DNA from 2 places in the Paenibacillus sp. FSL M8-0228 genome. Region 2 is predicted to be linked to the other one. Evidence: predicted binding sites of a transcription regulator. Region 2 holds the regulator's gene; the other holds the start of a gene.

Evidence for each region. Region 2 encodes Rex, which represses fermentation and respiration genes when NADH is low (regulators of the CRP and FNR family bind a similar motif). Its sites were predicted from a motif close to TTGTGAAATATTTCACAA; they were not measured.
Region 1: a site for Rex is predicted at 4,782-4,799, ahead of lpdD (prenylated flavin chaperone LpdD). Genes of this name have one in related genera too.

Annotation. Positions count from the first base shown of each region.
Region 1 covers NZ_JBBOXA010000001.1:4,164,988-4,172,874, forward strand. The annotation lists gene MKY98_RS18620 (WIAG-tail domain) at 1-902, opposite strand, end outside; gene fabV (enoyl-ACP reductase FabV) at 1,092-2,279, shown strand; gene MKY98_RS18630 (DUF1540 domain-containing protein) at 2,575-2,727, shown strand; gene MKY98_RS18635 (hypothetical protein) at 2,918-3,121, opposite strand; gene MKY98_RS18640 (DUF4190 domain-containing protein) at 3,215-3,586, opposite strand; gene MKY98_RS18645 (hypothetical protein) at 3,810-4,397, shown strand; gene lpdD (prenylated flavin chaperone LpdD) at 4,409-4,756, opposite strand; gene MKY98_RS18655 (S8 family serine peptidase) at 4,934-7,887, opposite strand, start outside.
Region 2 covers NZ_JBBOXA010000001.1:3,365,890-3,373,776, reverse strand. The annotation lists gene panC (pantoate--beta-alanine ligase) at 1-51, shown strand, start outside; gene panD (aspartate 1-decarboxylase) at 44-427, shown strand; gene MKY98_RS14900 (tetratricopeptide repeat protein) at 510-1,142, shown strand; gene dinG (ATP-dependent DNA helicase DinG) at 1,300-4,167, shown strand; gene MKY98_RS14890 (redox-sensing transcriptional repressor Rex) at 4,211-4,864, shown strand; gene MKY98_RS14885 (amidohydrolase) at 4,851-6,152, shown strand; gene MKY98_RS14880 (cell wall elongation regulator TseB-like domain-containing protein) at 6,190-6,714, shown strand; gene MKY98_RS14875 (hypothetical protein) at 7,161-7,694, shown strand; gene MKY98_RS14870 (AAA family ATPase) at 7,687-7,887, shown strand, end outside.

The DNA of each region.
Region 1 (7,887 bases), 800 kb from region 2:
CGCAATTTGGAGGTGGTCACAGACTGATCGCCCAGCTTGGAGCTATCAACAGCTTCATTCGCCAAATTGTTCGATTGAATCGTACCGCTGCGAATTTTATCGGAGGTGACCGACTGATCTTGAAGCATATCTGAAGACACGATCCATTGCTTGAAATGACGGCTTTCAATCGAGCCATTGGCAATATGATCGCCGCTGATAATTTTATCCGCCAGCTTTTCTGGAGTGATGCTGCCATCACGAAGTTTTTCACCACTAATAGAGCGATCCTGCAATTTACTGCCTGCCACTGATGCGTCTGACAGATGCTCGACCGTAATGGAGTCGGGAGCAATCTTCGAAGCAGTCACAGCACCGTCAGCTATTTTAATTGTATGAACAGCATAATCTGCTAGAAATTCCGTTTGGATACTCTCTTGTTTCAGCTTGCTGGAATCTATGGAAGCGGGAGCGATCTTTTCACCTGTCACAGCGAAATCACTCAAATCGTCTGTATAGATGAAAGCATTGTTTACATGCGGAGCCTTCTTATTGTTCAAAATTTCTTCCACATCAATTGGATCAGGTTCTGGTTCTGGTTCCGGCTCTAGCTCTATCTCTGGCTCTGGCTCTAGCTCTGGCAGTCGGGGTTCTTCCATCAAAGCTGGAGTCTCCTCTACATCTGCAACCTCAATTTCTTTCTCGTGCAGAGCCTCGACTTCAGGCTCGACAACTGTCTTTAGCTCCGACTCCTCTGTAGTTGGGGGAGGCGGAGAAGCAACTTGATGAAGTCTTGCTTCTGTCTCCCTCTCCGCAGGCAGTGGTTTTGAGCGTTGTATCATACTTAACTCATTCATATCCGGGTCAATTACACGATAGAGCGGCTTTTTGTTTCTGTTGGTTTTTCGGCTCTTGTTCTTCAAGCAGCTCTCTCCCTTCTCATGTTTATCGTTACAGCATCATATGCAGACCCTTAGGCACTTGCCACCCTGTACAGAGATTCACTTTTGGGTAAAAAGGATACTTACTAAAATCCACGTTTGAAAAAAAATAGTTAAAAGTTAAAATAGTAAGGGTGAAGATCGCTACAAGAAGAGAGGAATTACAATAACATGATTATCAAACCAAGAACACGTGGCTTTATCTGCACCACTGCTCATCCGGTGGGCTGTGCCCAACATGTTCAGGAGCAAATTGACTATGTACAGGCCCGTCCTGCTATCCAAGGCCCCCGTAATGTACTTGTAATCGGGGCATCTGCCGGATATGGATTGGCTTCTCGCATTACTGCCGCCTTCGGTGCGCGTGCCAATACAATTGGCGTGTATCGTCCTAGCAATGCTACGGCAACACGTACAGCATCGGCAGGCTGGTACAATTCTGCTGCATTTGAAAAAGCTGCTCAGGAAGCTGGGCTTAAATCCTTAAGCGTGACAGGCGATGCCTTCTCGGATGAGGTCAAGACCAAAACGGTGGAAGCCATTCGCGAAGAACTGGGACAAGTCGATCTGGTGGTTTACAGTGTCGCTTCAGGTCGCCGTACAAATCCCCACACAGGCGAAACGTTTAATTCCGTACTCAAACCTATTGGTAAGCCTTACACAAACAAGACCGTTAACTTCCACACCGGGGAAGTCAGCAGCGTGACGCTCGAACCCGCAACAGAAGAAGAAGTACAAGCAACTGTAGAGGTTATGGGTGGTGAGGACTGGAAATTGTGGATTGACGCCTTGCGTGAAGGCGGTGTATTGGCTGATACTGCAACGACCTTCTCCTTTTCGTATATTGGTTCGGATATTACGCAAGCCATCTACAGAGAAGGCAGTATCGGAAGTGCAAAGGATCATCTGGAGGAGACAGCACATCAGCTGAACGATCAGCTGAAAGTTACAGGCGGACGCGCCTTCGTCGCAGTCACCAAAGGACTCGTTACCCAATCTAGCTCCGCTATCCCTGTCGTTCCTCTGTATATTTCTGCTTTATATAAGGTAATGAAGGAAAAAGGGCTGCATGAAGGGTGCGTAGAACAGAGCTACCGCCTGTTTGCTGAGCGTCTGTACGCACCAGAAACTCCTGTAGATGAAGAAGGACGTATTCGTATTGATGATTGGGAACTACGTGAAGACGTGCAGGCAGAAGTTGCAAAAATATGGGAGGCGCTGACGACCAACAATATCTACGAATTGTCCGATCTTGAAGGATATCGTCGCGAATTTTTCCAACTGTTTGGCTTTGAGTTCGAGGATGTAGACTATGATGCTGACATTGATCCCATCGTAAATATTCCTAACGTGCGCTAAGTCTTTTAATATCGTCATTATGTCAAAAAACAAAAAAAGCTGTTCTCCAGCAGAGAAACATTTCGTTCTGCATGGAGGACAGCTTTTGTTTTTAATTAAAAGGGACACTTATGTCCGCTTTGAACTGCAAATGATGCTAACATTGCAATTTTAAATTTCATTTGATATTGTACAGGTAGGCATAGCAAAATCCCTCTTCCTAACAAGAGGGTAAGCACAGTTGGACAAGTCCTACCTTGACTGACCGTGATACTATTTGCTCAGCCCATCACACCCATATAAGGAGGTGTACAACATGGCAAAAGACGTTCTGTGTGAAGTCAACTCTTGTACGTACTGGGCCCAAGAGAATAAATGCAGCGCTAGCTCCATTTACATCGTAAGCAACAGACCTGAAGACACTCACAAATCCGAAGAAACAGACTGCAAAACCTTCGAAGCCAAGTAAATCTTTGATTTCAAGCCTAGCTTTATAATGAAGGAGCCCATGCCCGGGTTCCTTCTTTCTTATGATATTCTAACAAGAATGATAATTATTATCAAGTCCTTTTTCGGTACAGAAAGGCGCTTTTCGCTTGTATACAATCATTTCTCTGCTACTTTATAAATCCACGCTGAAAAGGACACTGCTGTTCTCTCTAAAGACAAAAAAAAGAAGCGTCGCTCTGAACGATTCGCTTCTTGTGCTTGACCTTTTGTAATTGTTCCTGCTTGGTCGGCTTCATTCGTATGTGCTGTGAAATCTCGCCATAATGGTCATTTGTTTTGCGGCTCTGTGCCGCGCAATAGATTCCAGCGCGTTTTGCCTTGCTTAGCGCTTTTTGTGTTTGAGTACGTGCCATACGGCTTCACTCTCCTTCATTGGACTCCTTTTATCATAGCATCCAATAGTCAAATCGTGAATGGTTTGTCTGACTCAAGCATTCTTCAATTCATTAAATGTCTGAAAAAATATCCGGATCGCCACTGGAGGCCGCTACAATAAAAACAATAACTATAAAAATGATGATCAGTGTATAAATCAGTGTACCGATAATACTACATACCAGTCCAGCAATGGCCATACCTCTGCCTTGCTCGCCATGACGATTAATTTCCTTCAGGGAAAGACTGGACAAAATAATACCCACAATTCCGATAATCAACCCAAGATAGGGAATGACAACAGATAAAATCCCGAGCACCATCGAGGCAACAGCTTTACTATTGGTAGGTGGAACTACTGGGGGCGGGTTAAATGGGGCGTTATAATCGTTCGTCTCCTGAAAAGGATCGGAAGATCGAGGCTCCTTGTACAAATCACTCATCTGTTAAATTCAACTCCAATACGAAAAATAGCAATTATATAAGTTCTAGGGTACCACAATCTTACAAATCAGGACAGTACTTATTTCGAATTTTTAAATTAGAACGTTAAAAAGAAGAAACATAGCGATATTAGCACTTTTTGAGGTAACTGGGCATACAGTATTTTACCTGTTACAGATCAATTGTGCTCCATGAGAGCATCCTGCCAAGGAGGTCGGAGCTATGCTATATCGTGCAACATCCCACAGAAAGCGCTCGCCTCACAAACGTTTAAATGCAAACACACTTAGGATAATATCCACTGCTATGCTGCCATTTTACAAAGCTATTGCAACCCGACGTGCTTTTGCCGTCCAATGGTCACGAGCTGTCGTTCAGGCGAATTTGGATCGGATGAAATCCCTTCTCTGCTCAGTAGCTCCATTTGCCGCCAAACAAGGCTTAGGCACGAACGGCATCGGCTACTTTATTTCCTTTTTAGCTCAGCCACCGATGCTCTATTATACGAATGGAACAACGATTCCACCGGGGACTGTGCAGTTTACATTTGAGCCGAGAGTTCATCGCGCCATCGCAAAAGCCGTTTTTCCGCTGTATCGCGAATTGGCACGTAATCCATGTTTTGCTTCTGCCTTAGCCAAAGCGATCAACAGACAAGACCAGCGTGCAGTTCATGTCATGATCCGTAGTTTGATTCCATCCTCTGCGCTGAAATCCGTACAAATTGAGGACGATGGCTTTGCATTGCTTTTTAAGTATTCCTTTAGTAAATACCCCTATCGCAATCTGCTCTTTCGAGAGTTCACTTAAAAAGGTTGCTACTAGCGTGCTTGCTTGAGTTCTCCAATGAGCTCTTTTCCCAGTTGTATGGCCATATCTGTCAGCACTCGGATTTCGTCCTTGGATGCATGGTCCAAATGTGTCCCGCAGCAAATGGCAAAATTGCCCGCAAACTCTTTTCGTAAGCGAACTGCAATTTCTTCGGTAATATAAAACTCCTTGTGATTTTGCAATTGCACAGTTTGAATCGGCTCGAGTCTGGCCCCTGCTGTAATCGTTCCCAAATGGGGCTGATCACCGCCAGAAATGAGTACAACGATATCTTCCCCCATAAAATAGGCATCCAGTACAAGACGGATACGTCCGCTTTCTTTTTGCAAATGAATCATATGATCCTCTCCTGCTAAAATATTATTGTGAAACGATTCACTTTATAGAGTTCTACTCATTGTATCGCTTCCTGAACGGTTCGACAATTAAAAATGGCCCACAGCAGCCTATAAACCGTAGCTTGCTGTGGGCCTTCATTGTTATTCTAAAACAAGCATTCCATTTCCTACTGGGTGTTAACGGATCGTGATCGTATGCACAGTCTTACCGCTTGCGCCGTCATTATCCGTCACCGTTAGCTCCACGGTATACGTTCCAGCTGTGGTGAATTTATGCTTCACCTTGGAACCGACCGCCGTATCACCATCCCCAAAATTCCAGCTGTAACTGACGATCTCACCGTCTACATCACGGGAAGCTTTGGCGTTAAATTGTACATTTTTGTTCTTCTTAGCGGATTCATTAGCCTGAATAATGGCTACTGGCTTCTCATTGGATGTAGGTGGATTCGGATCAGGGTTCTGTCCCCCACCATTGGTTACATACAATCTTCCCGGCGCCTCCGTCTCCACTTCATTTCCCGCTGCATCCCTTACCCGGATCACGATGACTCCGCCTTCCAGGTTCAGAGAAGATGAAGTGAAATAAGTACCTTCATAGTGGCCTGACGAAGTCTCATTTAATGGAATATCGTTGCGGCCCAAAGTGGACAGGTTGAAAGGCAGCTCCACATGGAAGGACGCCTCCAAACCGGATGCACTGTCAAAAGATACCCGTACTGACTGCCCTGGAGTAATACGCACATCCTCAGCAGGGTTAATGTTTTCAAGCTTCGGCAGAGCTGTATCGACATACACCGAGCGCGTAACGGTTGTTTCGTTTTCGGCAAGATCCTTGGCCGTCACCGTAATTTGATTTTCACCTTCGTTGATAAGCAATCGCTTGTTAAAGGTGCCGTCACTTCCAAATTCGGCTGGCTCGCCGTTAATCGTCAAATCGGTGAGGAATTCGTCATACACCGTACCGGTGACGCTCACGACACCCGCATTCGTACGGGCTCCTTCATCTGGCGAAGTCAGGATCAGACCCGGTTTAGTCTGGTCAAGTGTCACGACCACCGGTTCGGAACGATCCGTTATTTTGCCGTATACCGCTGCTTGGACACTTAGCGGATTAGCACCTGGTTGAAGATCAACCGACAAACTGAACTGGCGATCCTTCACCTTCGTTGTGCCAGCCAGCTCCTTACCGTTAAAGAGCTGAATATCGGCTCCTTCTGCCGGAGAAGTTCCTGTTACGGTAATCGTCTCTTCCTGCGTATAGGTAGCCTTCGTAGGAGTCGTAATCGTTGGAGCATTCACCGGATATCTGACGATAGCCCGGATCATGTAGTTACCCTCCTCCTCAGGTGATTGGCTCCATGTGCCGCTTACACCTTGCCAACTTCGAAGCGCATTGGGACTGCTTTCATCTGTAGCAAGACCCGGCGACTGTGTGCCTACAGCAGACTGTGTATATACGATGTAGAAGTCACCTTGAACCGTCACCGGCTCTGGGAGCTGTACCGTCGTCCATTGTGTCTCATCCCGTACGGCAGTCCCGTCGAATGGACCAGCCAACAATCGTCCAGGTGCTCCTGCGGCACCGGAGGCGTCATAGACAGAATATTGGAATGCCGTTCCTCCCGGATTCGGGAAGGCAGAGTTCCAGAACAAAAGCGATGCTCCTGTCACTTGAGTCACTTCCGACTCAGGTGTCATTCTGACTGCCCATGAATTGCCTGCCGCGTTAAAGGCTCTAGCATTTTCTCCTGTCCCGTCATCGTAAGCAATGCCTCCTTGGAACCCGATAAAAGGTTTCAACATGACATTCGCTTCCACACTACCGTTCGGAGGAGCAGTAACGGATACACTGTCGCTATAATAATTTTCGGCTGCAATGGACAACGTGTATGTTCCTTCCAGCACGTCCAGCGTAAATTCTCCAGCCTCATTCGTTTCGACCGGAGCAATGCGTGCATCCTCCACCACCAACACTTTCGCTTTTTGGATCGGTTCACCGGATTGCTTGTCGGTAATGACCCCGTGAATCGTACCGTGAGGTATGGCCTGAAGACTAAAGTTTGCTCTGATGACTTTGTTATTCTCAATCGTGACTGCTTTCGTTTGAGGAACGTAACCGTAGGCTTCAGCCTTCAGCGTATAGTCGCCGGCTACATGGGTGAAGCTGTATTTGCCCGTGGTCGGATCCGTTTTTACCGAACGTCCGGTTTCCAATACCGTAACCGTAGCGCTGGCTGGAAGACTGTCGAGACCGACACGTCCACGTTCCACCGTTGTTTCTGCCGGCTTCACTTTCTCCTGGAATTCACTCTTTTCAGTACTTGTAATTTTGTACAGCGGGAACTGTTCTTCCGCTTTTTCCAGCTTGATATTCGACTCAGGTACGATGTCCTTAGTCACTGTCGTAGCTGGAATGCCAAGCACACGGAAATCGTCAATATACCAGCCGTTCTTGTTCACACTGTTATCCGATTTCAAACGGAAGCGAATTTGGATTTCATTGCCGGCGTAGCTATCCAGATTGTAATAAACTGGAGCCCACTTTTTCCCGTTCGTATTGTGAGAGAATTTGCCCAGCTCGCTCCACGTGTCACCATTGTTTTTGGACACTTCCACATAACCGTAATCATAGCCAGCCTCAATTTCAAACCAGTGATTGAAGGTCAGTGTTGCGTTGCGTACAGCTTGCAAATTAATTTTTGGTGAAACCAGCGAAAATTCAGCTCCGTTCTCATAATTGCTATCCAGATCGGTTGCCCACACATTGGGTCTGGACGCTGCGCTCTCTGGTCCTACTTCCTTGGGAATGCCGCGTTCCCACTCATCCTTAGTACCAGAATGAGTCCAGCCATTATCCGAGCTGCCGTCAAAATGATCGCTATACAGCGTATCCGGCACGTCTACTCTCAGAGAAGCCTCATTCGACTTGATTCCTTCATTACCACTATAATCCTCAGCCGCCACTGCATAATGATAGGTCGCTCCACCGACCGTGATGGTATCTGTGAGTGTCAGTGCTGAGGTTGTACCGATGGAAGTATAATTTTTGCCTGATTGGGTAGAACGATACACCTTATACTGCTTCACATCTTCATCGGAGGAAGCATTCCAGGCCAGTGTGACGTTGC
Region 2 (7,887 bases):
CTGATTGACAATATAAGAATACAGAAGGCGGAGGTGCTTTCCCATGTTTAGAACTATGATGAAATCCAAAATTCACCGCGCTACGGTTACGGAAGCTAACCTGAACTATGTGGGGAGTATCACTATAGATGAAGATCTCATGGAGACATCGGATCTGTTGGAGAATGAAAAGGTTCAAATTGTAAACAATAACAATGGAGCTCGACTGGAAACCTATGTTATCCCCGGACCGCGTGGGAGCGGTGTGATCTGTCTCAACGGTGCGGCAGCTCGTTTGGTGCAGCCTGGTGATACAGTCATTATTATTTCCTATGCTTCCATGTCAAATGAAGAGGCCAAAACATACAAACCAACAGTGGTATTTGTTGATGAACATAATAAACCAGCCCAAACGATGAACAAAGAAGTACATGCGACGATCATGTAATGAATGGGAGTGCGGATGAAACCCGTCTTTTAAGCGAAAAATGTGAGTGTATTAATCCATCTTTCATAAGGGCGGGATGCACATGTTCCAGCATGTATTCGCAGAAATGAACAGCATGTTAGATGATATCGTGAAGCATTACCCATCAGCCCAGGGCTCCCGCAGGCAGGAGCTGCTACAGCACTGGAGTCTGCTGCGGAGAATGAGTGACGGAATTATGGATGAGTGGCTGGCCTTTGAGGAAAAAATGGTGTGCCTGCGTGCGGCCGGCTTTTCCGCGGAGACCGATATGTCTGACACGGAGCTGCCTGAAAAAGAGCTGCCGGCTTTTAGTCGGGGGCAAGGGTATTATCGATTACTTATGTACTCTGAGGCGATCCAACAATTTGAGCAGGTACTACAGCATTTTCCGAACAGTTGGCAGAGTCGCATGTATATGGGAATGGCCTATTTTCAACTAGATGATCCAGCAGAAGCTGTATACCATTTTCAGAAGGTGCTGGACCTGACTGAGCAGGCAGGACTAAAAGCGGTCATCTATAATGCGCTAGGCTGTCTGTTGGCAAAGCAGGCTGACGTAGAGGAGGCGCAAAAATGTTTTGCTCTCGCACATCAGTTAGATCCTGCGTTACCCGAGCCGCTGCACAATATGGAAGCCTGTTTGTCCGGTACCGAAAAGCTTCGATACGACAGCTCCATAATGACCTGGATGTAGTTGTCAGACACCGAGTAAGACGATGCATGCCCACCTCCTGAGGCGGCGTATGCATCGTCTTTTTTGGCTGTCTTAATTTCCAAACACGCGATCTTCTGCTATGCTAATATACGGAGTTATTATTTTTGTAAGTGTCATAAGAAAGGATTAAGCCCGAATGAAATTTGCGGTATTGGATTTTGAAACGACAGGCACCCAGTCCGCGGATGACATCATTCAAGTCGGACTTGCAATTATAGATCATGATAACAGCATTTCCCGTGTTTACGGCTCTTATGTGAACCCTGGCAGATCTATTCCACCTTTTATCACTGGATTGACCGGAATTACAGACGATGACGTGAAGGATGCACCTGCACTTGAAGAAATGATGATGGAGCTTGTGCCTATGCTGGACGATGTTGTACTGGTCGGTCATAATGTGGCGTTTGATTTTAATTTTTTGCAAAACGCTCTGGATCGGTGCGGATACTTGCCATTTAGCGGAAGAGTCTTGGATACAATGGATTTTCTGAAAATTATGTTTCCATCACTATCTTCGTATCAGTTGGGTTTTGTGTCTTCTGAGTTCGGGCTGGCACATGATCGCCCTCACCAAGCAGACAGCGACGCATTGGCTACGGCCGAGGTATTTTTAAAGTGTCTGGGTGAGCTTCAAGCATTACCTCTGATAACGATACAGCGGCTTAGTGATTTGTTTGCAGAGGAAGACAGTGACCTTGGATGGTTTCTTGATGGGGTGCGTGAAGAGAAAGAGCTTGATCCTATTCAGGATTTGGAGGGATATCAGTTTTTTCGTCAGCTTGCGCTAAAAGTGGAAGATTGGACGGAGCTAGCTGCTCCGCGTAGAGAAGATGACCCGAATCCACTGTCAGGTGTTACCTTTGAGGAGTACATGGATGATGTGCGGGACAATTTGCGTTCATCCTTGAGTCAATATGAGGAGCGCGAGGCGCAGATACAGATGATTGAGGGTGTGAATCAGGCACTGAGTGAAGACAAGCATCTGCTGATTGAAGCAGGTACAGGAACAGGGAAGTCTCTGGGTTATTTGCTCCCATCGCTGTATCACAGTGTGAAAAAGGGACAGCGCGTTATGGTGAGTACACATACGATCAACCTGCAGGAGCAATTACGCGAGCGCGACATTCCGATGCTAACCAAGGTGATTCCGTTTCCGTTCCGGGCTGCTATTTTCAAGGGTCGGGGACATTATTTGTGTCTGCGTAAGTTTGAACATAAAATAAACAGAAGAGACTTCGCTACACCGAAGGAAGATTTAATTACAGCGGCTCAGATGATCGTCTGGTTGACGCTAACAGAAACCGGTGATGATGAAGAACTGAATCTGAGCAACCGTGGAGGGGATTTCTGGGAAACGGTGGCGAGTGATTCAGAGTCCTGTCTTGGTCGTTCCTGCCCATGGTTCCGCAAATGTTATTATCATCGTGCACGCCATGAAGCAGGAATAGCGGATGTTGTTATTACGAATCACTCTAAGTTGTTCACAGACGTCAAAGCCAGTCATCAGTTGTTGCCGAGCTATGAACATCTGGTGATAGATGAAGCCCATCACCTGGAGGAAGTAGCTGGTAAACACCTAGGTATGCATATGAAATATTTCACACTCGTGCATACACTGACGCGACTGTTCAAAGACAGCAAGAATGGACAACTGCCTTCACTTCGTCAACAGTTGGCGAAATCGGGGCACGAGAAGTCGGCAGATTGGGCCTCAACTATCGACCAGCTGTATCCGCTCGTGTTAGAGGTGAAGGAAACTTGGGACCTGCTAAGCGACAAGCTGTTTGGCATGTTGCCGGAGCGAAGTGATGCGACACCGGGTGAAACAGGACAGTTTTCTTCCCGTCTCAAACCTTCGGCCAAGCCTGCAAAGTGGGATCAGGCGGGAGCTTTGGAAAATCAGCTATATGTAACGATGAGCGAAATTTTGCGCAAGGGCGACAAGCTGATGCTGGACGTCAAGGAAGAACATGACGATTATGCGGCGGATAGCCTTATTACAGATATCACGGGTCTGCTCAAGGATTTGGCGGGGATTCGAGAAAATTTGCGCTTTTTTATCCGACTCGATGATGAAACAACCGTATACTGGCTCGAGGCGAGCGGGCAATTCCGTAGTAAATCATTGCAATTTTATGCGGTACCCGTCGATGTGAGCCGCCAGTTGAAAGAAATGTTTTTTGACAAAAAAAGAAGCATTATTCTGACTTCTGCTACCTTGTCGGTAGATAAGTCGTTTCAGTACATGATCGATCAGCTCGGCTTACAGGAGGCCGCAGATCAAGAGCGGCTGATGACTTCGCAGCTCCCGTCACCCTTTAATTACAGGGATCAGGTGTTGCTGGTTATTCCACGGGATTTTCCAAGTGTGAAGGGCAGTGTAGGAGATGCGCATTTTGTAGATATGCTCGTTAGCTCTCTAGGAGCGACTGCTCAGGCGACACGTGGGAGAATGCTCGTTCTGTTTACGTCCTATCGGATGCTCCGGCAAGTGTATGAGCCGCTCAATGAGGCCTTAGCATCCAGCGAAATTACTGTGCTGGGACAAGGTGTGGACAGTGGAAGTCGCAGCAAGCTAACCCGCCGGTTTCAGGAAGCGAAAGCTTCTGTATTGCTGGGGACCAGCAGTTTCTGGGAAGGCGTCGATATTCCGGGGAAGGCTCTGACTTGTCTAGCCATTGTTCGCTTGCCGTTTCAACCGCCGAATCACCCGCTGCTGGAGGCAAAAAGCGAACTGCTCCAGCAGCAGAAGAAGAATCCATTTATGAAGCTGTCTGTACCTCAAGCGGTCATTCGCTTCAAACAGGGATTTGGTCGGTTGGTACGTACAGCGAACGACCACGGGGTCGTTATCGTTTATGATACGCGTGTGATTGAATCCTATTACGGAAAGCACTTTTTGTACTCGTTACCGGGACCAAAAATGGAGCATATGCCATCGGAGCAAATGGTGCCCCGCATCGCCGAATGGCTCCAATCCGCCCCGGAGACAGAGGCATAACGGACGGACATAAGTATGTTCGTTACAATTAGGGGGAGCAAGTATGAAATCAGATAAAATTTCAGAGGCTGTCGTACGGAGGTTACCCGTATATTTACGTTATCTGAATGCACTGCACAAACGGGAGGTGGCTACGGTCTCTTCTCAAGAGCTGGGACAGAGGCTAGATTTGAACCCGGCCCAAATCCGTAAAGATCTTGCTTATTTTGGAGATTTTGGTCGGAAGGGTATCGGTTATGATGTTTCTTATCTCATTGAGAAAATACGCCATATCCTGAAAATCGACCAACAAATTAATGTAGTATTGGTCGGAGCGGGTAATCTGGGGCAAGCCCTTTCGAATTATAACGCTTATTTAAAAGACAATATGAAGATTGTGGCGGTATTTGATGCGTTTCCGGATAAGGTAGGAACCAAGATCAATACATTGGTCGTGCAACCGATGGATGAACTGGAAGCGACTGTGAAAGAAAAAAACATTCGAATCGGGATTATTACCGTACCTGATTTTGAAGCACAGCACGTGGCTGATAGGCTTATTGATAGCGGAATTGGAGCGATCCTGAACTTTGCACCGACTACTCTCAAGGCACCAGCCAACATTCGGATTCATGCCACAGACTTTACAACTGATTTGCTTAGCCTCGCTTATTATTTGGAGGACGGAAAGGAAGAAGCACAATATGACAGTGAATAAATGGATGATTAAAAACGGATCTTTTGCCGTAAATGGACCAGAAGCAGGGGTAGTCCATGGTTTTATGATTGTGGAGGATAGTCGTATTACTTATATTGGCGAAACCTTGCCTGCGGGTGAGGAAGAGACGGAAGCGATCGATGGTAAAGGGCTATTGTTTTTACCTGGTCTGATCAATACTCATGGTCATGCGGCGATGTCTCTACTGCGTGGGCATGGAGATGATTTGGCACTTCAAGTATGGCTTCAGGAAAAAATGTGGCCTATGGAAGCCAAGTTTACATCTACAGACGTGTACTGGGGTACGTCCTTGTCTGTGCTGGAAATGCTGAAAGGTGGAACAACAACCTTCCTCGATATGTACGATCATATGGATGAGGTGGCTCGTGTGGCTGAAGAGTCAGGTATTCGTGCAAGTCTGATGCGTGGAGCAATTGGACTATGTTCGGAGGAAGAACAGCGAATCAAGCTGGCAGAGGCCGTGACTTTTGCGCGTAACTGGCACGGTAAAGCAGACGGCCGTATTACAACGATGATGTCACCGCATGCGCCATATACATGTCCACCTGCGTTTATTGAAAAATTCGTACAAGCTGCGCATGATCTGGACTTGCCACTGCATACGCACATGTCTGAGACGATCGCCGAAGTAGAGCAAAACGTACGCGACTACGGTTTGCGTCCGGTTGCACACTTGGATAAGCTTGGCTTTTTCTCCCGTCCTTCGCTTGTTGCCCATGGCGTTCATTTGAACGACGAAGAAATAGCTTTACTGGCAGAACGTGGTGTAGCGGTTTCCCACAATCCTGGCAGCAACTTGAAGCTGGCAAGTGGTGTGGCAAGAGTGCCTGAATTGCTGCGTGCAGGGGTTACGGTTTCTCTCGGAACGGATGGTCCTGCCAGCAATAATAACCTGGATATGTTCGAGGAAATGCGTCTGGCAGCACTTATTCACAAGGGTGTATCCGGTGACCCTACGGCAGTTCCTGCAAGTGAAGCGCTGCGTCTGGCAACAGAATACGGTGCAAAGTCGATTGGTTTAAAAGAAGTAGGAGCGTTGGCAGCAGGCAACAAGGCTGACTTTATCGCGTTGGATCTGAATCAGGCACATTTCTTGCCGCGTACAGATCTTATTTCCCATGCGGTATACTCTGCAAGCGCCAAGGACGTGGCTCATGTGTGGGTAGACGGTCGTCAGGTTGTGAAAAACGGCGAATGCCTGACTATGGACGAGGAACGTATCAAACATGAGGCACAAGCCGCCTTTGAAGGGCTGCTGTCGCGCTAATTCAGGTGTCACATCCCCTTAGAGAGGAAGCACGGGTTTGAAAAATAAGAAAAAATGGATAGCGGTCGCCATTTTGGCCGTGATACTGATCCTGGTCAGCATTTTCTGGTATTATTCCTATGTTACTCAAGACCAGGTGGCTGAGAAAAATGCCGCTATCATTAAGGCCAAGCAATCAGGTGGTCTGGTTAGCACGACTCAAACATGGAAGTCTGTGTGGGATCAGGTATATTGGGTGGTTCAAGGGAAAAATGCACAGAATGAAAATATAATGGTATGGGTTCCTTTTCAAAAAGTGGAGGGACAACCTAACGTACCTGCCGCAGATAATAGCGGTGTTCATACCGAGCTGCTGAAGAACGGAGTCGACGAGCAAAAAATGACGTCGCTAATTCAGCAGCAGCTTCCAGGTGTAAAAATTGTAAGCCTCCAGCCGAGTGTGTTCAATGGCGAATATGTGTGGCAGCTGTTTTACGATGATGGAAGCCATCATTACTATGCCTTTTACCGTTTTTCAGATGGGGGAGCGACGGGGGTAAAGTATACTTTGCCCAATAACTGAGCTGGTTGAGGATCAGCAGATGTGGAATGAATGACTAGTAAATGATTAAAAGCTCAAGAAAAAGACGTAAATGCGATGAAATTCGTATTTACGTCTTTTAGTCTTGCTATGCCGTAAAGATGAGCTGAATGCCAGCGAAGCATCTTTACCTACCCAACTTCTCTCCTAAGGCAAATTCATCTTTATGGCGGGCAACAGCGATCGTAAGATCAAATCCTACACGCAGCGTCCCACCTCTACCATAACCAAAGATTTTGCCTCATCACAACTCCTCCACACATTGCCTTCGATTTTAGATATACGTTATGATATACTATATTTTATAAGTGATAGACAAAAATGATAGAAAAAAGAATTGCTGATCACTGTAAGATCATGCAATTTGGTTGTTTGTTGACATTCGTCCCGTTTCTTCTGAGTTTTACATTTTGAGAGGAGGATGTTGTTTGAAATTGCGTGCAGTTCCTATCGTTGTGGCGGCAGTTTTGGCAGCTTTGCTGCTATTTGGGGGATGGTTCATTTACCGTCAGGTTACAATGCAAAGTCCTCTGGAAAAACTGGTTTCTCAATATCCAGGCGTGACAAGCGCTCAAATAGATATTAAACAGGATCAGGTTGTATTGAAACTAGATCTCAAACCGCAGGCGGATGTGGCCGGATTGGTCGATGTAGTTAAGCAAAAAGGACAATCCATCATTGGCAGCCGCACCATTAAGCTCGATATTGCAGACCGTTCCAATACAGCACTGAATCAATGGTGGTCTGAGGCTATGTTTCCTGTAGCCGAAGCGATGGAAAATAGAAAGTATACTCAAATTTCATCTACAGTTGAGCATATGAAAAAGAAAAAGACGGGTATCAAAGCTGATACCGACATGGATTCGAACAATGTCTATATCCGACTCAGCGAAGGGAAAGCGACCAAGTTTATCGTTTTGCCACGTCAATCTCAGCAGATGGGGGTATGGCCTAATGCCTAGATGGATCAAGGAAATATTAATCGGCATTGTGCCGGTAACCATTATATTTCTCGTTTTTATTGGGGTAAATATTATCCCTCTTCTAGTTGCTGGTGTGATGTTCAGCGGCTTGTTAATGCTCATGCATGCTCGTGGAGGCTTGGCCGTAGGTGCTGGGCAAGAACGTAAACGTAAAAAAAATGGCCCGGACAAG